3 regions of the Rhizobium sp. MHM7A genome follow, and region 3 is predicted to be linked to each of the others. Evidence: predicted binding sites of a transcription regulator. Region 3 holds the regulator's gene; each other region holds the start of a gene.
The links. Region 3 encodes LexA, which represses DNA repair genes until DNA is damaged. Its sites were predicted from a motif close to TGTTCNNNNTGTGTTCNG; they were not measured.
Positions count from the first base shown of each region.

Region 1 (7,217 bases), on a different contig from region 3:
GCGCCGACCATGCCCATCCACGTCCTTTTCGAGGGAGAAGCCACCGATGCCGTCCATCCAAAACGCTTGATGGGACAGTCGTATTATTGCTCCAGCCACGTTCCGGCTCAGGCAAAACTGGACGGTTCAGGGCGAATGGAAGGCGTCTACGGCAAGATTGAGGACGCGGCCAGAGTAACTGGCCGGTTCAAGTGGGTGCGAGAGGACTTCATTCAGGCCATCATCGATGGCAACGAGCATTGGAAAGACCGGGACCTTATCCGAAATGGCCTTTGCGAGAAACCCGATCTTCAACGCTGAAGTTTTCAAACAGCTCGTCGAGACGATCAAAAATTGACCCCAACCCGCGATTTTCAATGATCGCCTCGCATTCCTGGGTCTCAGTCATCGTCTGGCTGCCAATTGTCTCGAAGAAGCTGATCTCCTTCTTCTCCGGATGGATACGACAACAGACCAGGCGATTGGTGCTCCACGCACCAGTATCAAGAGAGATACGGTTCTCCGTGACGACAGGGCCGCCTCGAAAGGTCGTGTGACCATGGATCACAACCGGTGCCTTATTCGATACGACGTCAAGAAAGCCTTTCTGTACCATCGTCAAGTCATTGACCGTTTGCTCGCGCAGCGGCTTGCTGAAATCGAGGCCAGCATGCGCAAACACGAACTTCGAATGGGTCGTTACGAGCGATCCTTGCTCGATCAGTTCAATATGATCCCGGTGATGATAACGGATTTCATTGAAGGCCTTCCGATCCGGTACGTTCCCGCAATAACTTTGCAAGGTCTGCAGGCCACCATACTTCTTCCAGGCATCGATGAATTCGGCATCGACGTCTCGGTCGAGAACCGCATCCATGAACCACCAATCGTGATTCCCGATATGGAAAATCGAGTCAGGATGACGAGCGAGCGTTTCCTTGACCAGTTCCATCGCTTCCTTGCTGCGCATCCCACGGTCGACGATATCGCCGAGAAAATAGATCACCGGCCGGGAGCCGTAGTAACCTGCATCCGCGCGAATGAAATCGAGAGCAGCCTTGAGCAGATCGGCGCGACCATGAATATCGGGAATGGCATACAGGATGGCTGGACGGTTCAAGATTTGTCTTGCTCCACTTTGATTCTGCGGCGGGCGGCTCTCCATGGACCGAACCATCGCGAATCCGCAATGACCAGTGCTACCAGAGCACAGGCGAAGATGAACATCACTTTGACTGTGGTCTCGGAGATTTCCATCAGATGGTCGGCACCGATGTCAGTCCCATGGTCTCAAGAAGCTCGTCACGTTCTTCATTGACCAAGGCAATGCCCTTCTCCGTCATTCGCCCAAGCGCTTCCCCACTCACACTCCGCTCGAAGCGAGCAGAGATCAGGGAAAGATCGTCGCGATTGAACTCGCATTCGAAGAATGCTTTCTCCTTTTCAGACGCTGGAGAAACATAGGTTACAGGGCAGGTGTAGACATAGCGGTCGTCACCGGCAACGATGACATTCTTGTCCCGCAAGGGTGACGCGCCGTCAGGGCGCTCATAAACGCTGTATGCTTTGAGCATTAGGGCAGCCAGTAGTCCTTGTTTGTCCTCGTCAGCGTAAAGACGCGATGGATGAGGAGCGAACGCCTTTTCAATCGAACGCAATTCCAGAAGATCGCGCATGCCACCCTTGTGAGCCCCGTATTGCTGAATGTTCATCGTCATGCGGTTGACGGCCCGCGTGTATTCGGCGGGAAGCGTTTCAACCAGGACCTCGACCGCACGCAATTCCCGCAATTGCCTGGAGAACCCCTTGAAAGTGCCCGTAGCCTCTGTGTCTTTGATCCAGGCTAACAGAACATCGAAATAACGCATTAAAGGTGGTCGGCTGATCATCGCAAAAGTTCCACAAATTCAAGAGTTTCATTTACAGTGCAGCATGACCGACCGAAATCAACAACCCAGCATCTGCGCAGGCTATGCGGTCAGCGTTTAACATTCCCGCACAGCGACAATTCCAAAGGCCCGTATTCAGGATAGGTTTGCAGAAAATCGCAGAACGCAGTGTCGATCTCCATGTCAGAAACAGGACTCAATGCATAATCCCAATCGGTGGATACGAAAGATGCCAGTTGAGCTTCGCCTTTGAGTTCTATGAACCGGTAAGAACCATCGGCAGTGTTAGAACGAAGATATCGACCTTCGATAACCCCGCGATCATGCCTGCCGGTGACGTCGAGCAAAGTCGCATCGTCGAATACGACAAAGACTTTGAGAATGTGATCGATGCATTCGCGCGTATAGTGATTGAACAGCGCCTCGGAATCATCCACCACGAGAAGAATACCGCACTCCAGCCGACGCGAGAACGCTACCGAGAGTGCCTGAGATCGGCGAAGAACCCGGGCACGCTCGCAAACGATGCTTTCATCATCCATTCTGCTTCAGGAGCCTTTGCTTCTGACGGCCCCACTCACGGTCCTTGATGCTCTCACGCTTGTCGTGAGACTTCTTACCGCGAGCAACAGCAAGCTCCAGCTTGGCGCGACGCTTCTCGTTGTAGTAGATACGCAGAGGAACCAATGTCATGCCGTCGCGACCAACCGCGTTGGCAAGCCGAGCCAGTTCCTTTCGATGCACGAGCAACTTGCGACGACGGCGCGGCTCATGATTGAACCGACTGGCCTCGAAATACTCAGGGATATGCGAATTGATCAGCCACAGTTCGCCGCCTTCGCAGGAAGCGTAGGATTCGGCGATCAGACCTTTGCCCTGGGCAATCGACTTGATCTCGGAACCCGTCAGAACAATACCGGTTTCAATCGTCTCGACGATTTCGTAATCGAAACGCGCACGACGGTTCTCAGACAAATTCCTCTGTCCGTTCTTCTGATCTGTCGTGGCCACGGTCGTATCCCCTTTAAAGAATTCCTTTGAGCACCTTATATAGGGGTTAAATCATTCAAGCGAAAGTGGCGACCTGTTCAATTTCAAGGTTTTCTTCCGGTTTCCCTTCCTGAATAAGAGCATTTAGACGCTCAATCAGGCGTGGATAATCGTCCTTCCCGGAAATGCTGTCCGCGACTGACGGAAGACTGCTTTCATTTGCAGCATCGAGGTATTCCTTTTTCCAGTCACACATGCGAGCAAAATCCGATGGCTTCATGTTCGCCATATCAATTGCGGTGTTGTTTTCAGGCTCCTCCCTGAAGCGCTCAGGAATAACCGGAACAAACATCGGCTTGCCCTGGCGGAAGGCATATTTGACCGTGTGCATGGTGCCGCTATCACGCTCAAGCTGGAACACAAACGTACCCACCGAAAGACCGGTAATGATACGATTACGGCGCGACAACGTATTGCGATCCGCTTCCTGGCCGAGCGGCTGTTCTGTCAACACCATGCCGCCTTCACTGTCGCCGATCATACCGTAAAGCTCGTAGGCTCCATAATTGATCTTATCCAGGCCGCAACCGAGAACCGCAAGGGTCGGAGCGTTCGCAGCAAGGGCTTCCCTATGAGCAATGCTATCGATGCCGGAAGCGAGGCCGGAAACAATCGTAAAACCGTTCTCCGCCAACATCTTGGTCATATTCGCGGCAACCACCTGACCAAACCGCGTTGGCTGGCGGGTGCCCACGCATCCGACTGCACGCTCAAGCGGAGAAAGATCGCCTGCGGCATAAATCACAGTCGGAGCATTCGGGATTAGCTTCAGACGCCGTGGATAGAGATCGTCGAAAATGCTGATCGGCTGCGCGCCCATATCGATGACGCGATCAAAGTCAGCTGTGACTTCCATATGGGCCCGCATGAGGTCCTTGTGCCCACTAATCATCAAACTGTTTCGCTGAGTGATGTTGACCACGCCTGTCAGGTCAGCTTCTCGGGCGTTCAGAAGAGCGCCAATGGTCTCGAACCGTGCAGCAAGCTTGGCAAAAGCCGACGGTCCAAAACCTTCAAGCTTCCCGATGATAAGGGCTCCCGCAGCGGATTTGAGTTTGATATCTTGCATGGCGCATCTTCCGCATGAATTCGTCACAAGGAATTCAAGCATGAAATTCAGCAAGCGACAAACAGGAAAAGCAGTTTACCGAATGAGGAAAACAAGGGATTTCTCCACCATCAATGTTGACATTTAAAGTCGTGGAATTATAGTGCGTCGGTAAGAAGAGAGTTGGCAAAGATCAGGATCAAAAAATGAAGACGACATGGAGCGCAGAGGGTCTCGACGGGGACCGAATGGTTCACCGGATCAAGCCAGACACGACACTTCGCCCCTAGCCGTGGAGGGCACAATGAAACCCCCGAAGACCGGCAAGAAACCCCGCCCGCCAAAGCGCATGAGCGAGGAAGAGGCTCACGAGCAAAGCCTTCGAAATTCCGCCGCCATCCGTGGTATCAGCGTGGAAGAGCTTAAAGCGTTAATTGCTGAGTGCAAGGATAAGAACCGCCGATCCGAGCGCTGAAGCCGACAATCAGCCCATGTTGCCCTGAGAATCCGATAAGCAGGTTTTTGACAATGAACGAGCACGTTAATCCCATCATCAACGATCAGTTCTACACTGACGAAATGGCCAAATCCATGTGGGACAAGGCCTTCTTCGTCAACTTCATCGACGCAAACTTGCTTATCGACTTTGGCTGTGCGGACGGCGCGATGCTGGGCTTCATCGCCAGGAACTTTCCCGGCATCAAGTTGGTCGGCTACGACAACGACCAAGAAATGCTTGACCGCGCAAGAATGCGCAACCCGGGCAACCCCAGTAAACCCATTCTCTATACGTCGGATTGGGCCGAGGTCGCGGCCATCGTCAACGCCCATCAAGCGAAGGGTGGAAAAGCCGCGCTCAGCCTTGCCAGCGTCGTCCATGAAATCAAGATGTATCTGAAGGGCAAAGACCTTCAGAAGGTCATGGACCAAATCTGGGGCCAGGACGGCGTTGTCTTCGACTTCATCGCCTTTCGCGACATGATGGTTTCCGAACACGCATCGCGACCGGCACATCCCAACCATGTCGCACGGGTCCGTCAGGTCTTCGGCAAGATGAGGGATGGCCGCAAACGTCTCAGCGACTGGGAGAAACAATGGGGCTCGATCTCGGAAAATTGGTCGCTTATTCATTTCTTCCTCACTTACCGATACGTCGATAACTGGGAACGCGAACTGCGCGAGAACTACCTTCCTACTCCGTATGAGGACTTTCTGGCCTCGATCCCGAACGAATACATACCGATTTATAAGGACCACTACACGCTGCCGTTCCTGTATCAAGAGGTGGACAATACTTTCGGTATCCAGCTTGCCGATCCGACGCATCTGAAACTGGTGCTCAAGCTGCGGCGAGACCTCAAGAAATGACGGCTTGCACCCATCACAAACCTTATCGGGAACGATAAGAAAAGAGATCGAGCAGCTTCGATCTGAGGTCACGACCTTATCGAACTGCACGGCATGGACTATATCTGGTTCCAGAACTCCTCGTGGGAAACCTCGACAAAGGTTCCTGACCAAAATCACGTATGAAAGTTTCACCCATGTCCAGTCAGGATTTGCTTAATTCCATCATTGAAAATGCCAAAGCCGGTTATCGGGCCGCTTATGTTGAAGGTCTCCATGAGGCGCAGGCTGATGGCGTCGCCGTTCACGGTCTGCTGCCAGACGAAGCCAGTCGCGTTCGCATGCGACTGATCAATGACCTTCTTCCGGCCACACCGGAAAGCATCTTGCAGATTATCATCGACGAGCCACGCTTCTTCCAATCGAAGTTGAATGTTGAACAGATGGGTAGCACCAGCCCCATGGAATTAGCACGCATCGGCATCATCTCTGAAATTGCAGAGAAGATCGAGCCCAACCAGATTGATGTCGATATCGCGCGGTTTTCCTTCGTGACGCCCGAGTTCATCGTCGAAGCGGTCAGCAAGGCAAAGAAAAACCTGGCGACCGCATCGAGCGGCACGCGAATTATGAAGTCGGCGGAATTGACGGCTCTCGAATATTCGCTGCGAGACTTCCGCACCGATCCGACGCGTGAAACGTTCGAAACGCTGCTGTCTGATCTCACGGAGCAAGTTTTCCTGAACATCCTTCGCAGCGCCGGACTGCACAAGGAAGTTCGAGAAATCACCGAGATCGTCACGTTCGCGACACGCTTCCGCACCATTGTTTTTAAGGGCTGACAGATGACTGATACCGAAGAACGCATTCCGATGACCAATGATGAAATCATGGAAACGGCACAGGAACTGGTGAACCGTTACACGCCAGAGACCATTCCGCCGTGCCGCATCTGTGGTGAAAGGCTTTCAATGCAGGCTGCCGGTCGCGGTCCAACCATTTACGCCTGCAGCGGCGATTATGAAGACGAGACCGGCCGCAGAAAATACCGCGCAGGTCGCAGCGTTGCCGACGAGCATTACAGCAACAGCCGCTGGGAACAGTATCGGCACGGAGACCGCCTCGTCATGAAACTCGTTGGCCAACTGCTTGCCGACCGAGGGCTGACCATGCCGCAAGTCCAGGCGGATCGCGCATGGTGAAGAAGATTTCGATACTGGACATTACCGGTACACCGATCTGGGTCTCTGCGGCCGACGGACAGAAGGTCTTCGACGCAATATCAGCGGCTCTGCTTGCCGGTGAAAAGGTCACTTTGTCGTTCAAAGGACGGGAACGGGTTATTACCGCGTTCCTGAACGTCGTGATCGGTCAACTCTATGCAGGGCGGATTCCGGAAGAAGCTCTCGCGAATGACCTGACATATGTCGACCTCGGCGACGGCGATCAGGCAAAGATCGATCTGGTGGTCGAGAACGCGAAGCGGTACTTTGCCGCCAGGACACCAGCAATCTCCTGAGAGGTAACTAATGAAGGGTAACGGGCCAATCATGTGTTTAATTCCACAACTGGCTTTTTGCCGCTGCAGCTAGGCTGCAAGCGGAAGGAACCTCACCTCCGGAGTCCAGTCCTTGAAATAAGGATTGGTCTCCCTTGGATCAGACGGCGACCCTCGTCTCCGTTTGTTTCGCTCGATGTGTTCGCTTACGAGCACATCGAGGACAGCCTTGCGGATGCCGGGTCGTAGCGCCGTGAATGACCGGAAACGTTCCGACCCGATGTTACGACTTGCGTTGACATCCGCATGCATCTTGCTTCCGCACCATTTGCAGGTAAACCGCTCTTGGCTCGGCCTGTTCCGCTTGTCGACGTATCCACAGCAGGAACAGGTTTGACTGGTGTAG
Region 1 covers NZ_VCHT01000001.1:889,717-896,933, forward strand. Annotated here, with positions in the region: gene FFR93_RS05165 (RNA ligase family protein) at 1-300, shown strand, start outside; gene FFR93_RS05170 (metallophosphoesterase) at 257-1,144, opposite strand; gene FFR93_RS05175 (hypothetical protein) at 1,236-1,868, opposite strand; gene FFR93_RS05180 (hypothetical protein) at 1,958-2,410, opposite strand; gene smpB (SsrA-binding protein SmpB) at 2,403-2,879, opposite strand; gene FFR93_RS05190 (DNA-processing protein DprA) at 2,935-3,987, opposite strand; gene FFR93_RS40730 (hypothetical protein) at 4,271-4,441, shown strand; gene FFR93_RS05195 (class I SAM-dependent methyltransferase) at 4,495-5,334, shown strand; gene FFR93_RS05200 (hypothetical protein) at 5,511-6,155, shown strand; gene FFR93_RS05205 (hypothetical protein) at 6,159-6,515, shown strand; gene FFR93_RS05210 (STAS-like domain-containing protein) at 6,509-6,832, shown strand; gene FFR93_RS05215 (zinc ribbon domain-containing protein) at 6,902-7,217, opposite strand, start outside.
Region 1: FFR93_RS05190 (DNA-processing protein DprA) is a predicted target of LexA. The motif match lies at 4,162-4,179, and genes of this name have one in related genera.

Region 2 (7,217 bases), on a different contig from region 3:
GAGGTTTTGTCGAAGGTGATCGCCGGCCGGATGACGATGGTGTCGGCGGCACATTTGCTTGATCTGAGCGAGCGCCAGGTGCGGCGGCGGCTGGATAGGATCAGAACAACCGGCGCGGCATCGATCCGGCACAAGGCGATCGGTCGGCCGTCGAACAACCGGATCAGCGATGGTGTTCGGGATTATGCGGTGACGCTGGTTCGTGAACGTTATGCGGATCTTCCTTCACAACAACGACCGGCAGTCGAAACCGATCATGGAGGGTCTGATCGAGGTACTCCAACCCCTGCCCCACGCTGCTCGACGCTCAATCACCTTCGACCGGGGCGTTGAGTTCAGCGAATGGCCCTATCTGCAGGCTGGCATCGGAACGCGGACCTGGTTCTGTGACCCAAACTCGCCCTGCAAAGGCACGGTCGAGAACACCAATGGCCGGGTTCGCAAATGGCTTTCGAGAGAGGTAGACCCCTGTCGATCACCGACGGCGAGCTGAAGACATCTGCGACCGGCTTAACTCTACGCCGCGGAAGTGGTTGGGCTACCGAACGCCCGCAGAAGTCTTTCACAAGAAACTGCTCGCGCAACTGCGACGTGTCGGCTAGCGTCGCATGCGCAAATCGCAGTTCGGCATGAACACACACGGCTATTTAGTAATGCGACAGTTGGGCCAGTTAGAGATGCGACAGTCTCGCCTCTCGACGCGCTGGCGCACGTCATGACCACAATTTTGAGCAAACCGGCCCCAGAAGCGACTGGTCGCGCAGGCTTCCATCGCGACGATGCACGGCGACTGTTCGTTCAAAAACTGCTGCAATCGAACTCGAGAAATAACCCGATTAAATAGCACCGCACCGCCGCAATCCGTTGCACAGACTTGGAAGCTCCGTATTGCGAGGTCGATCGCAAGGATACGTCTTGCTGTCATCTGCCTCTCCTTCGCGAGCGCCACCACGACGCTGAGCGGACATCATAAGCGGACGCAGGCCGAAGGGGGCAGGGCATCCACCCCATCAGTTCAGGTGCCGGCCGAACATCGGCCCGGAGCCGAGCTTTATTTGTCTTCGCCTTCCGCCTGGATGCGATCCAGCACCGCTTCCGGAGCAATGTCTTTTTTGAGCTCTTCGACTTCATGATCTGCATCGGTCGGGACTTCGAGCCTCTTTGCAATAGCTTCGACCATGGCGATCAGGCGTGTCGTTTCGTGCTCATTTAACAAGCTGACTTGAAGGTCGAGGTCGGCCCGGATGTCGTCCTGTGCAGCCATTCGGTTCTGGTTGATCAGGACAAACGTCGAGAGAAAGATCGCCTCGACCGACGCCTCCATCGCGAGGATCACCAGGGAGGGGTCCCAGGGTTGCACCTGTGGGATCCACCCCACATTTGCAATGATCCAGACGCCATAAAAAACGATATGAATGTAGACGAACAACATTGAACCCGCAAACTTGCTGACCGCAGCAGCGGCACGCTCCTGAGCAGATGCTGCGTTCTGGCTCTGCCGGCGGCGCCGCATGATGGCTTCGATGTTGCGGGCTAAGGCGGGTGTTAATCCTGCCGCGGCCGGCGTTGTTGGGCTTTTGCTTTCCGGATGGTCGTCGTTCATTGCGTAAGTCCTGGGATTGAAATTGGGTCAGCCAAGTGCGGAAGATCGACGGCTTCGATCTTGCTGTGTAAGACGCTGATGAAGATTGGGTGCGGTGATTGCCTTACCACCGGAGCAAGGTTGTGGCGCAGAGGCCAATGCAGTCCCACATCACGATCCTTTTGCTTCCATCCATGTCTCTCAATGGACGAGCATCCGAAAGGTTCAAGGACGGTCTGGACCGAGCTGAACGCGACGTGCCCGTTACTCGCGAAAGTGATTGTTTCGACAACTGGATTAGTGTCCATCCAGGTCTTGTTGGTGATGAAAATGTCATCGGAGGTGCCAAGATCGGTGATGAGATCGCCGACGCACACTTCAGACATTCCATAGAGCGGCGATGTCTCGATGACCCTTCCGCCATGTTCATCGAACCGGTGGACGCCCTCGCCGACATGCCCGCGTGGTTATTCTGGGCGGAGATCGAAGGTCTCGAATGTGCCGAGGCCGATAGCCGGGATCATCTCCCCGATTGAGAACGGGCCGCATGGTTGGGGCACAGCGAAACGGTCATGAGCAACACGCCCGACAGCCCCTATATCTCCATGCTCCTGGAGACCACACAACGTTTATCGTTCCAACTCGGATATTCGGGCTCGAAAGCGATGAGACAGTGAGCAATCTCGCGACGAGATTTCGGCCTGCGTACGGTTAGGGCGCTGATCCCCGCCAGGCCACGCCGATCAGGAATTCCCGTTTTCGCATGAGCCTCCCCTCTCTCCGGGCAGACACCATTTGAGAGTCGCCGCTTGGTGGCAAGGTGTGATCTGCTTCACCGGAAAATGCTGAGGAGCGGCGCGCGGAGGCATCTAAAATGCGTTCCTGATCGGAAACATGTCTTCGCCGTAGTGGTGAAGCCTTGTGTGATGCCGTCGGCATAACCACCGCACCCTCAAAGGCTCGTCGTATTGATCGTGATGGGCATCAACCGCTTCGACCCCGCACACCTCACACGTCTGCTTTTCCAACTCGCCTGTCTTCACTGCTCGCTGCACAGCAAGGTGAGCATCATATTTGCCCGGATTGGCACGACGCCAATTCGCTTGGCGGGTATCGGTTTTCAGCATCGTTGCAACCTGCTTTGTATAAGTCTGTGCTCTCGTCTGACAGGTATTTGTATCACAGCCTCACGTCTTACTGCTGGGCTCCATCATGAAAATTTCTGCTTTCGGACGCCATTGCAGTTTGGCATATCAACTCGACCGGCACGCTCTCAGTGACCGTTATGGTGCGCATGGCCATGAAGTCCAGGACAAAGCGGTTATGGGTGTTGAGGTTCACGGGGCTCCTGTCAGGAGGACAGAGCAATCATCGCACGATTCCTGCCAATTGTGAAAGCGGAGAGGAAAGGCAGTGGGTGGCGCCGATGCCACATCTGATGGACGGTAGTTTCGCAAGCTGCGACACGGCGCCCATCGTAACGGTTGATATCGCGCACAAGCCTGCTATGTTCCCTTTTTGTTTTCGGCGCGAGTTCAGATGCCGATTGATTGGCGAAGCCGCTATGAACGAAAAGAGTTCACCTCCCGTCCGAAAAATCGTGCATGTCGACATGGATGCCTTTTATGCGTCGGTCGAGCAGCGCGATAATCCGGGACTGCGCGGCAAACCGATCGCCGTCGGCGGATCGGCCGCCCGCGGCGTGGTGGCCGCAGCGAGCTACGAGGCGCGCGCCTATGGCGTCCATTCGGCGATGCCATCGGTGACCGCCAAGCGCAAATGCCCGGATCTGATCTTCGTGCCGCCACGCTTCGATGTCTATAAGGCGGTGTCGCAGCAGATTCGCGAAATCTTCGCCGAATACACGCTACTGATCGAGCCGCTCTCACTGGACGAGGCCTTTCTCGATGTCACCGAAAATCTCAAGGGCATGGAGATCGCCACCGAGATCGCGTCGGAAGTCCGCGCCAGGATCAAGCAAGCGACCGGCCTCAACGCGTCCGCGGGAATTTCCTACAACAAGTTCCTGGCAAAGATGGCAAGCGACTTGAACAAGCCAAACGGCCAGGCGGTCATCACCCCGAAGAACGGGCCGGCCTTCGTCGAGGCTCTCCCCGTCAAGAAATTCCACGGCGTCGGTCCGGCAACGGCCAAAAAGATGCACGGGCTCGGGATCGAGACCGGCGCCGACCTCAAGGAGAAGACGCAGGAGTTCCTCGTCGAACATTTTGGGAAATCGGGACCCTATTTCTACGGCATTGCCCGCGGCATCGACGAGCGCCAGGTCAAGCCGAACCGGGTGCGCAAATCTGTCGGCGCGGAGGATACCTTCTCACAGGATCTCCACGCCTATGAGCCGGCCCGCCAAGGGCTTCAGCCGCTGATCGAAAAAGTGTGGGGGTATTGCGAGGCCAATGAAATCGGCGCCAAGACGGTGACGCTGAAGGTCAAATATGCCGACTTCAACCAGATCACCCGCAGCAAGACGGTTCCGGCACCTCTGGCGGCGATCGCCGACCTCGAAGAGATAGTTGGCCTCCTGCTTTCACCGATCTTCCCGCCGCGAAAAGGTATCCGTCTGCTCGGCGTGACATTGTCGTCATTGGAGCGGCGCATCTCAGCAACGGAGCCGCAATTGAGGTTGGCGCTTTAGACGCCAGCATCGGCTGGAAAAAGCGCCCGCGTGGCGCTTGACCCCGAATGTCCCTGCCGGCAGCGGCCGGAGGATTTCCTCTTCGCAAGTTTATGTGGTCCGGGTAGCGCCGCAGAAGCTGTGGTCGAGCTGTTTAGTGCAGGCGCCGCGACTTGCTTTTGAAAGGTATCGAACGGTCGACCTCACTATAGGAGCGTGTAAGATGACCACGATCTCCGCACGGTTCGCCTTTAGGTCGAGAAGCTGAGTTCCGTCAGGAGCGGGCCCGCGCGACTTCAAAACCGCAAGGCGTTAACGCTCTTCTAAGACATAGGGTGCAATTTTAGACGTTAGTGCTCCAGGAGAGACAACCCGAAATCGTGTCGCGCTTCGGGCGATGTTTCTTTGATTTCAGTCTTCACCTCTGAATGATCTCGATGAGTCTCATTGCCCGCATATTGAAGGTCAAAAGCCGCTCTCATATCCTGATCACCAGACCAGAAAGCGGGTTGTTTCCGGAAAAAATCCTCGGCACAAGAAACAAGCGGGGTGGCCAGGCAAGGCAGCGCTTGGGAATAACGGTCGGCGCTTTCGTCTGCGGCTTCCTGCTGATTGGTGGGCGCCTTGTCCAGTACGGGCTTGCCGAGGAGCCGACGACCGCCTCTCTCGGAAATCCAAGTGCCGTTGCGTCGCGGCCTGATATCGTCGACCGCAATGGCCAGCTACTGGCGACCGACGTGAACATGGTCTCTCTCTACGCAGATCCCCGACGGATCATCGATGCCGACGAGGTAGTGGAGAAGCTCGCCGCCATCCTACCGAACCTCGACTGGCGAGACACACATCGGAAGCTGAGGACGGATAGCGGCTTTCAGTGGCTGCGGCGACAACTGACACCACGGCAGCAGGCTGATATCCTCGCCCTCGGCATTCCCGGCATCGGGTTCAGACCTGAAAAACGCCGTTTCTATCCCGGCGGTCGTTCGGCGGCACATATTGTCGGCCACGTGAACGTCGATAATCTCGGCCTGGCCGGCATGGAGCGTTATCTCGACCAACAGGGTCTAGCCGACCTGCGGGCCATCGGAATGACTTCGGGCGTTTCGCTCGAGCCCGTCAGGCTTTCGATCGACATCCGCGTTCAGAACATCGTGCGCGACGTCGCCGCCAAGTCGATGAACGCCTATCAGGCGGAAGCGGCCGGCGCTGTCGTTCTCGACGTTGAGACAGGTGAAGTTCTGGCAATGGCTTCGGTCCCCGACTACGATCCTAACGAGCCGTCGCGCACGCTGACTGACGGCAGCGTCGACAAGGAGTATGAGAAAGGCTGGTTCAACCGTATCAGCAACGCCACGTTCGAGATGGGCTCCACCTTCAAGAGCTTCACGCTGGCGATGGGCCTGGACGCTGAAAAGATTACTCTAAATTCTGTGGTCGATGCATCGCGGCCGATCCGCATGGGCGGCTTCACGATCAAGGATTTTAAAGGCAAGAACAGGCCCTTGACGATCCCGGAGGTCTTCCAGTACTCGTCGAACATCGGCACAGCGGCCGTCGCGGACATGGTGGGGATAGAAGGTCACCAGGAGTTCCTCACCAGACTCGGCCTTCTCTCGAAGATGGAGACCGAGATGCCGGGCGTGGCCACACCGACCCAACCGCGCACCTGGAAGAAGATCAATTCAGTCACGATTTCCTTTGGCCATGGCGTAGCGACAACGCCACTTCAGACCGCCTCAGCAGCCTCGGCACTCATCAATGGCGGCAATCTTATTCCGCCCACCTTCCTGCCACGGTCGCCGGAACAGGCCGCGACGCTGGTGAAAACCGTTGTCAAGCAAAGCACGAGCGAGGACATGCGCACCCTCTTTAGCAGGAACGGGCAGAAGGGATCGGGCCGGGCGGCCCAAGTCGAGGGCTTCGATGTTGGCGGCAAGACCGGAACCGCCGACAAAGTCGTCAACGGACGCTATGCCAGTGACCTCAACTTCAACGCCTTCGTTGCGGCCTTCCCGATGGACAAGCCGAAATACATGGTCCTGTCGATCATCGACGCGCCGAAGACTGGCGTGCACGGCGGACGAACCGCCGCATCCACTGCGGCGCCGATGGTGAAAGAGATTATCGCTCGTGCCGCCCCCCTACTCGGGGTTCAGCCCCGTTTCGGTTCAAAGGATGCTCCCTATTCTATAGAAAACTTTTGAGCCTGCACGTCGAAGGAAGAGAGCTGCCCCAATGAAGTCGGCCGCACAAGTCCCTTGTGCAAAAGCTACGGCTGCCGCCTTGGAAAAAAGGCCTCATCCGGCTCAAGTTGACGGGCCAGCCTCGTGGAGATTTTCGAATCATTGCATGGGCGAAAAGCTTTCCGTTGATGGCAGCGCATTCGCGTTATACGTTCAGCCCGTGTGCGTTTGGTGCGCAAGCGAAGAGGAATTGTCATGCCTACCGGAACTGTTAAATTTTTCAACGAAGATAAGGGATTTGGCTTCATCACGCCTGAGAATGGCGGACCGGACGTCTTCGTTCACGTATCTGCCTTGCAGCGCGGCGGATCACTCCGCGAAGGCGATAAGGTCAGCTTCGAGGTCGGCCAAGATCGCAAAACCGGAAAGTCGAAGGCAGAAAACGTATCACCCTTGTGATCACTGGACGATCGTCTGGATCCGCATTTGAGCAGCCTTAGGCTTTCATATAGTCGGCTACGCTCAATGAAAATACTGGTTCTTCACCTTCAGCGTATCGATGGGAAGATCCGGGATTTATTCCGAGCCTGTGCCTAGCCTACTCCCTAAAGCCGGAGATTTCCGGTAATTCAAGGATAGAAGGCTTGGCATTATCCCACGCGTTGGAAGACTGGATTCGGCGCCTGAAGCGGACGATTGTTTTAGAGTAAAGCAACTTTCACGATTGTCGATGAACCGCTGATGAAACGAACTTCATCATCATGGAATAACCGTCTTGCAAGACAGCAAGCTGCAACATTTCGCGCGTCGAAATACCCGC
Region 2 covers NZ_VCHT01000028.1:32,222-39,438, reverse strand. Annotated here, with positions in the region: partial or broken gene FFR93_RS38535 (helix-turn-helix domain-containing protein) at 1-219, shown strand, start outside; partial or broken gene FFR93_RS41805 (IS30 family transposase) at 218-602, shown strand; gene FFR93_RS38520 (DUF1003 domain-containing protein) at 1,052-1,603, opposite strand; gene FFR93_RS41200 (hypothetical protein) at 1,741-2,118, shown strand; gene FFR93_RS38510 (hypothetical protein) at 2,452-2,709, opposite strand; gene dinB (DNA polymerase IV) at 3,147-4,235, shown strand; gene FFR93_RS38500 (penicillin-binding protein 2) at 4,652-6,418, shown strand; gene FFR93_RS38495 (cold-shock protein) at 6,653-6,856, shown strand.
Region 2: dinB (DNA polymerase IV) is a predicted target of LexA. The motif match lies at 3,091-3,108, and genes of this name have one in related genera.

Region 3 (7,217 bases):
ATCGGCAGCGAGCGCATGTCGGAGACCAAAGTATTGTAGCCGAAGGAAGCGCCGCGCTCGCACAGCAGCACGTTTGGATTGCCGCTGGCGTTGAGCTTCTTCAGGACGTTCTTCATGTCCCAGGGTGCGAGGAACTGGCCCTTCTTGACATTGACGGCGCGGCCGGTCCTGGCGGCGGCGATCAGAAGGTCGGTCTGGCGGCAGAGGAAAGCCGGGATCTGCAGGACATCGACGATCTTTGCCACCTCCGCGCATTGCTCGGCGGTGTGGACGTCGGTCAAGACGGGAAAGCCGAATTCCTTTTTCAGATCGGCAAAGACCTCCATGCCCTTCTCCAGGCCGATGCCGCGCTCGGCCGAGAGGGAGGTGCGGTTCGCCTTGTCGAAAGAGCTCTTGTAGACGAGGCCTATGCCGAGCTTGCCGCAAAGCTCTTTCAGCGTGCCGGCCACCATGAAGGCATGATCGCGGCTTTCCATCTGGCAGGGGCCGGCGATCAGCGACAGGCGGCCTGTATTGGAAAAGGTGACTTGACCATCGCCTTCGCCGATCTTGACTTCGGAATTCGTATCGGAGCTCATCGTGGTTCCTCGAAGGCAAAGAGCGTGCCCTGGCCGGGCGCGGGCTTCACCAGAATGCGGTTGTTCTTACGCGTATACGTCACCCCGTTAGCAGCCAAATGCGCTTCTGTCACGGCAAGATCGGCGACATTGAAGAGGATTGCCCGGCCGCGCAGTCCGCGCTCGGCGGGTGAGACCGCGGTCTCGAAATAGGCCTCCAGCCCCTCCGGCGTCACCAGGCTGATCCTCGCATTCGAGGCCGCGATATTGACGCCAAACCCGGTTTTCTCGGCTGCCGATTGCGCTGCGGCAAGGCCGACGAAGGCGGCGAAAGCCGCCGGCTCCGGTGCGCAGAGCGCCACCTCAGCAATGCCGGTGACGCCATTGTCATGCCTTTCCAGCGAACCGCGATCGGCCGGCAACGGGTTGACGCGCTCGACGGCAAAGAGAAGGAGATCGGGCGCGCGGAGATCGCCGGCAAAAGCCAGTCTGAAGCTCCCGATGCTCTCGGAACCATCCGGCATTTTCATAGTCCGACTAAACTCCAGCATCTTGCCGGCGCTCGATCCCTTGTCGATGAAACTCTTATGATCGAGCCCGCAATCCCCGGTGCCGAAGGCTATCGCCGAAAGCCCTTCCTCGCCGCAGCGGAAGCGAAAGGCCTGGTTGTGGGCGGTAAAGACGTTACCCTGCCGCGCCGATAGCTCGCTCTCCTCGACGCTCGCTACACCGAGCGGCTCCAGATAGGTCTTGTCGGCAAAGAATACGCAGGCATTCTCCGTGCCGAAGGGGTGGCGCGCATCGGCGGCAACGGTGAAGCCGAGTTTCCCGAGCCTCTCGCGCGCCAGGTCTATATTGACGACAGGCAACACGACATGATCCAGCGGGTGCGGCTTGGCGGAATGGTCTTTCATAATGTCCCTCTCCCTGAAATGGCATGAGATGTGCGACGGCACGCGGTCAATTCAAGGCTTGCGCGCCAAATCCGGCGAATGAAAATAAAAATCTCAACGAGTTGACGGGAAGTTTTACGGAAATTTAGCTACTTGCAGAACACATATGGAACATATAGTGTCTGTTCTGGATTTGTTTCAATCACGGGGTCTGACGTCGATGCTCACGCGCAAACAACAGGAGCTTCTCCTTTTCATTCATGAGCGCATGAAGGAATCCGGCGTTCCTCCCTCTTTCGACGAAATGAAGGATGCTCTGGACCTCGCCTCGAAATCAGGCATCCACCGCCTGATCACGGCGCTAGAGGAACGCGGCTTCATTCGCCGCCTACCGAACCGCGCCCGAGCGCTCGAAGTGATCAAGCTTCCAGAGGCCTATAGCCCCAGTCTTCAACCGCGCCGCGGTTTTTCGCCGAGCGTTATCGAGGGCAGCCTCGGCAAGCCCCAGCCGGTCGCCGCCCCTGCTGCGGCAAAGGCGGTCGCAGACAACGGCAACTCCGTCTCCGTGCCGGTCATGGGACGTATCGCCGCCGGCGTTCCGATTTCGGCGATCCAGAACAACACGCACGACATCGTCGTTCCCGCCGATATGCTTGGCTCCGGTGAGCACTACGCGCTGGAGGTCAAGGGCGATTCGATGATCGACGCCGGCATCTTCGACGGCGATACGGTGATCATCCGTAACGGCAGCACTGCAAGTCCCGGCGATATCGTCGTTGCCCTCGTCGACGACGAGGAAGCAACGCTGAAGCGTTTCCGCCGCAAGGGCGCATCGATCGCCCTGGAAGCCGCCAACCCGGCCTATGAGACCCGCATCTTCGGACCCGACCGCGTCAAGGTGCAGGGCAAGCTGGTCGGCCTCATCCGCCGCTATCACTGACGCTGGACGGGCCGGAATCGGTAAAACTGTTGCTGCGCCAATCATAGGCGCGGTGGCGCATCCATGGCCGCGATAATGCATCGAAGGCCGTCGCGACCTCGAGGCCGCTCTCAGTGAAACGCAATTCGACCGAACCGGTCCTGCGCAGCGTTTCGCCGGTAAACAGCGCCGCACCCGAGCGGCAGCTGGCGAAGCGCAGGCGTACCGACGTTACGACAATATCGCCGGCATCGCAAGCAGGGCCGAGATAGGCGGCATTTTCGATGACGGTCACGATATGACCGTTTGCAAGCTTGGCTATGCACCAGGCTTTCCTGAGGCAGGAAAAGCTTTCCGCCTCAGCGCCGGCCGCGGCCGCCTGCATCGCGATCTTCGCTTCGTTCTGCTGCTCGCGGGAAAGCCTGAGGCGCCTCTCCTTATCCTCCGGGCTCGCAGGACTATCCAGCATCGTCGGCGGATTATGCACCGTCAGAACGAGCGCCCTCTGCCACTGATCGAAGATGAAATCCGGCGGCCTTTCGCGATTGGAGGCCATTGCTGCCGGCGTGACGACCGCGACGAGCGCGCCGTCTTCCGAAATCACCAGATCCGGCGGCCGGGATGCCGGCAGAACCACTACTGCAAGCGTCGAGACGGCGATGAGAGCGGTGCCGACATGGCGCAGCCGCGTCCGCAGCAAGGTCATCAGCAGGAAACCTGCCACGGCCAGCGTGAAATACCAGCTGGGCAATCGACCGACGCCGATATTCCCGCCCCAACCGGATATCGTCTTTGCCACCACGATCACCAGATCGAGGCCGAATCCGACCACCTTCCAAGGCAATATATCAAGCCCGAAAGGCATGAGCAGCATCGCCAACAACCCGGCCGGCATGACGATGAAGGAGATGATCGGCATGGTCGCGAGGTTTGCCGGGAGACCATAGGCCGTCAGGCGATGAAAATGCTCGATCGAAAACAGCGCCGTGGAAAAGCCGCCGATCAGCGAAGTCAGGAAAACGCCGCTGAAAAAGCGTGCGACCGCAGCGGCCAGCCGCAGGGCCGGCATTTTCGGCAGGGCGCTTTCGCCGACGCGCCGTTCCTTCCACAGCTGATAAGCCGATACCAGCGCCAGCGTCGCGGCAAAGGACATTTGAAAACTCGGGCCCAGGACTTCGGAAGGTGAGATCACAATGATAACAAGCGCGGAAAGAGCGACGTTGCGCAGGCTGATCGACGGCCGGTCGAAGAAGACAGCAATCAGCATAATGGCCATCATGATGAAGGCGCGCTCTGCCGAGACGGCGAAACCCGAGATCAGAAAATAGGCCGTGACGGCGATGAGCGCTCCGGCGGCGGCAAACTTCTTGGTCGGATAGGCCTGAGCGACACCCGGAAAGAGGCTGAGCAGCATCCTAAAGCCGACGAAGAAGATGCCGGCCGACAGAGCCATGTTGAGGCCTGATATAGCGATAATGTGGGCAAGGCCTGACTGGCGCAGTGCGTCCGTCGTCTCGTTCGAAATCGCGCGCCGCTCGTCCGTCACGAGAGCGGCGGCAAATGCGCCCGTGTCGCCAGGCAGAATCGCGCGTATGCGATCGCCGATGCCGCTACGCAGCCTATAGAGCCACTCGAGCAGGGCATCGGAACTCCATCTCGCCTCCGGCGGCGGCGCCTGCGCTTCGAGCTTCGTCGGCGCGCCGTAGAAGAAGCCGTTTGCACCGATGCCATCGAAATAAGCCGCGAAGGAAAAATCGTTGAGTTCGGGCAGCGCCGGGCCTGCCGGCGGCGTCAGCCGTGCCCTGCCGGTGATGATATCACCGATCTCGAAAGGCACATCGGCGCCGCGGGCGATGACGGTTACCCGCCTCGGCGGCCGCTTCACCTCCGGCTCGGCGGTGCCTGTGAGGGCAAGAATATAGCGCCACCGCCCGCGATCGTCGCCTTCGCGCCGCTCGACGCGGCCTGTCACCGTCGTCGTCACCGATGAATCGAGCATGACGGTGGAGACCCGCCAGCTCTCGAACTGAGCGCAGAGCATGCCGCACACCATAAGCGCCAGCGTTAGAAGCGTTGTCTGCAACGCCGGCCGTGCGCAGCCCGCGACGAAAACCGCAACCGTCAACGTCAACAGGCCGAGCAGCGATGGAACGACCGGAATATCTGTCGCCGCCAGAAACCAGAAGGCGGAGCCGGCGCCGAGGAGAACCGGCGAGAATAAAAGCAGGCGGCCGTAGTCCACCTCCTCGCTCAGCATGCGAACGCCGGCACGCGATAATTGGGTGATTGCGGCCGTCAGCCGGTGTCGTAAAGGTACCGAGGACTGGGTCGTTGCCGGCGTCCCCGCGGCAGGCGTATGAAAAGGCGTGGGATCGGCTGGGCCGACGCCCGCCTTCGGCCGCAATTCGGCTGTCGTCATTTCCTGCATGCGCCGCCCGAGGTCATTCCGCCCAGACCCCAGAATGCAACCTTAACGCAAATCCGGCAAGAATAATCGATTGAAATATGAGGGAAAATCGTAAGCGGCAAAAGGTCAGTTGAATCATCGGCTTCCGCTATGCGTGCGGCTCATCGCTGCAGTGCCTAAAAGGTGTTGCCGCAATGCACAAAATGCCGTCACGGTAACTTGGCATTAGCGTCCCGATCATATAGCTATCGGAAAGGACGCTTAACCCCTATGGCGCTTTTATGGCGCCACCGACATTTCGGAGGATCAGCATGACGGATCAAAGCGCTACAATAAAAATCGGTGACAAATCAGTCGACCTTGCCGTTAAAAGCGGCACGATCGGCCCGAGCGTCATCGATATCGGTGCCCTCTACAAGAACACCGCCTCCTTCACCTACGATCCGGGCTTCACTTCGACCGCATCCTGTGAATCGAAAATCACCTATATCGACGGCGACGAGGGTGTCCTGCTGCACCGCGGTTATCCGATCGAACAGCTCGCCGAGCATGGCGACTTCCTCGAGGTCTGCTACCTCCTGCTCTACGGCGAACTGCCGACCGCTGCGCAAAAGAAGGATTTCGACTATCGCGTCACGCATCACACGATGGTGCATGAACAGATGACCCGCTTCTTCACCGGCTTCCGCCGCGACGCGCATCCGATGGCCGTCATGTGCGGCTGCGTCGGCGCGCTGTCGGCCTTCTATCACGACTCGACTGACATCACCGATCCGCACCAGCGCATGGTCGCCAGCCTGCGCATGATTGCCAAGATGCCGACGCTTGCCGCCATGGCCTACAAGTACCATATCGGCCAGCCCTTCGTTTACCCGAAGAACGACCTCGATTACGCGTCGAACTTCCTGCGCATGTGCTTTGCTGTTCCCTGCGAGGAATATGTTGTCAATCCGGTGCTTGCCCGCGCGATGGACCGCATCTTCATTCTGCATGCCGATCACGAACAGAACGCCTCGACCTCGACCGTCCGTCTCGCCGGTTCGTCGGGCGCCAACCCGTTCGCCTGCATCGCCGCCGGCATCGCCTGCCTCTGGGGCCCCGCTCACGGCGGCGCCAACGAAGCGGCGCTCAACATGCTGACGGAAATCGGCTCGGTCGACCACATTCCGGAATACATCGCCCGCGCCAAGGACAAGAACGATCCGTTCCGCCTGATGGGCTTCGGTCACCGCGTCTACAAGAATTACGATCCGCGCGCCAAGATCATGCAGAAGACGACGCATGAAGTGCTCGGCGAACTCGGCATCAAGGACGATCCGCTGCTCGAAGTGGCGATGGAGCTGGAGCGCATCGCGCTCACTGACGAATATTTCATCGAGAAGAAGCTCTACCCGAATATCGACTTCTATTCCGGCATCACGCTGAAGGCGCTGGGCTTCCCCACGACCATGTTCACCGTGCTCTTCGCGCTTGCCCGCACCGTCGGCTGGATTGCCCAGTGGAACGAGATGATCGAGGATCCGGAACAGCGCATCGGCCGTCCGCGCCAGCTCTATGTCGGCGAACCGAAGCGCGACTACATCCCGGTTTCGAAGCGCTGATCGCTTCAGGACTCAAAAAGAAACCCGGTCAGGAATGGCCGGGTTTTTTCTTTTTCAATACGTCGAGAAGGATTTCGGCGGCGTGTTCGCCCGGCGGCTTTTCCGTCTGCATGCGCTGCCAGATGAGCTCGTAGCCTTCCTTCATCGCCTTGAGCTGATAGGTGTCGGCCGACAGCCTTTCCATCCACCGTGCAAGGCTTGCGCCGCGAACGATGTCGTTCAGATATTCCGGCACGACCGGATAATCGGCGATCAGGTTCGGCAGCGCGCCGGTCCAAGTCTTGATGCCCGATGTCAGCATGCGCATGATCCAGTCGACCTTGTAGGCGGAGACGACGGGAACATCGGCTAGGGCAAGTTCAAGAATAACGGTTCCGGACGCCGCCATAGCTGCATCGGCCTCGGCAAAGGCTTTCCATTTTGCTTCCGCGCCGATGACGATCTCCGGCTTTACCGCCCATCCCGCCGTCATTTTCCGGACAAGCGCCTCCTTGTGCGTCACCGTCGGCAGAACGAACCGTGTCGGCCCGTTGCGGGTGACAAGTTCGTTCGTTGCGACCTCGAAATAAGGCAGAAGCTTCTGTATTTCGGAGGAGCGTGAGCCGGGAAGAAGCAGGATCGTGCCGGTGCCGGGTCGCCTTCCCACGCGCAGGCGGCGCGTCTCCTGCAGCGCTGGGTCGGCGACCAGACGATGCCCGACATAGGTTGTGGCGGGGCCATTCAGGCGCTGCATCGTTGCCGGTTCAAATGGCAGGACGGCAAGCACGTGATCGACATAACCGAGCATACGCTTGGCCCGATATTCCTTCCAGGCCCAGACGCTCGGGCAGACGTAATTAA
Region 3 covers NZ_VCHT01000004.1:236,715-243,931, reverse strand. Annotated here, with positions in the region: gene kdsA (3-deoxy-8-phosphooctulonate synthase) at 1-578, opposite strand, end outside; gene FFR93_RS17435 (VOC family protein) at 575-1,471, opposite strand; gene lexA (transcriptional repressor LexA) at 1,671-2,390, shown strand; gene FFR93_RS17425 (ComEC/Rec2 family competence protein) at 2,371-4,797, opposite strand; gene gltA (citrate synthase) at 5,088-6,377, shown strand; gene lpxB (lipid-A-disaccharide synthase) at 6,406-7,217, opposite strand, start outside.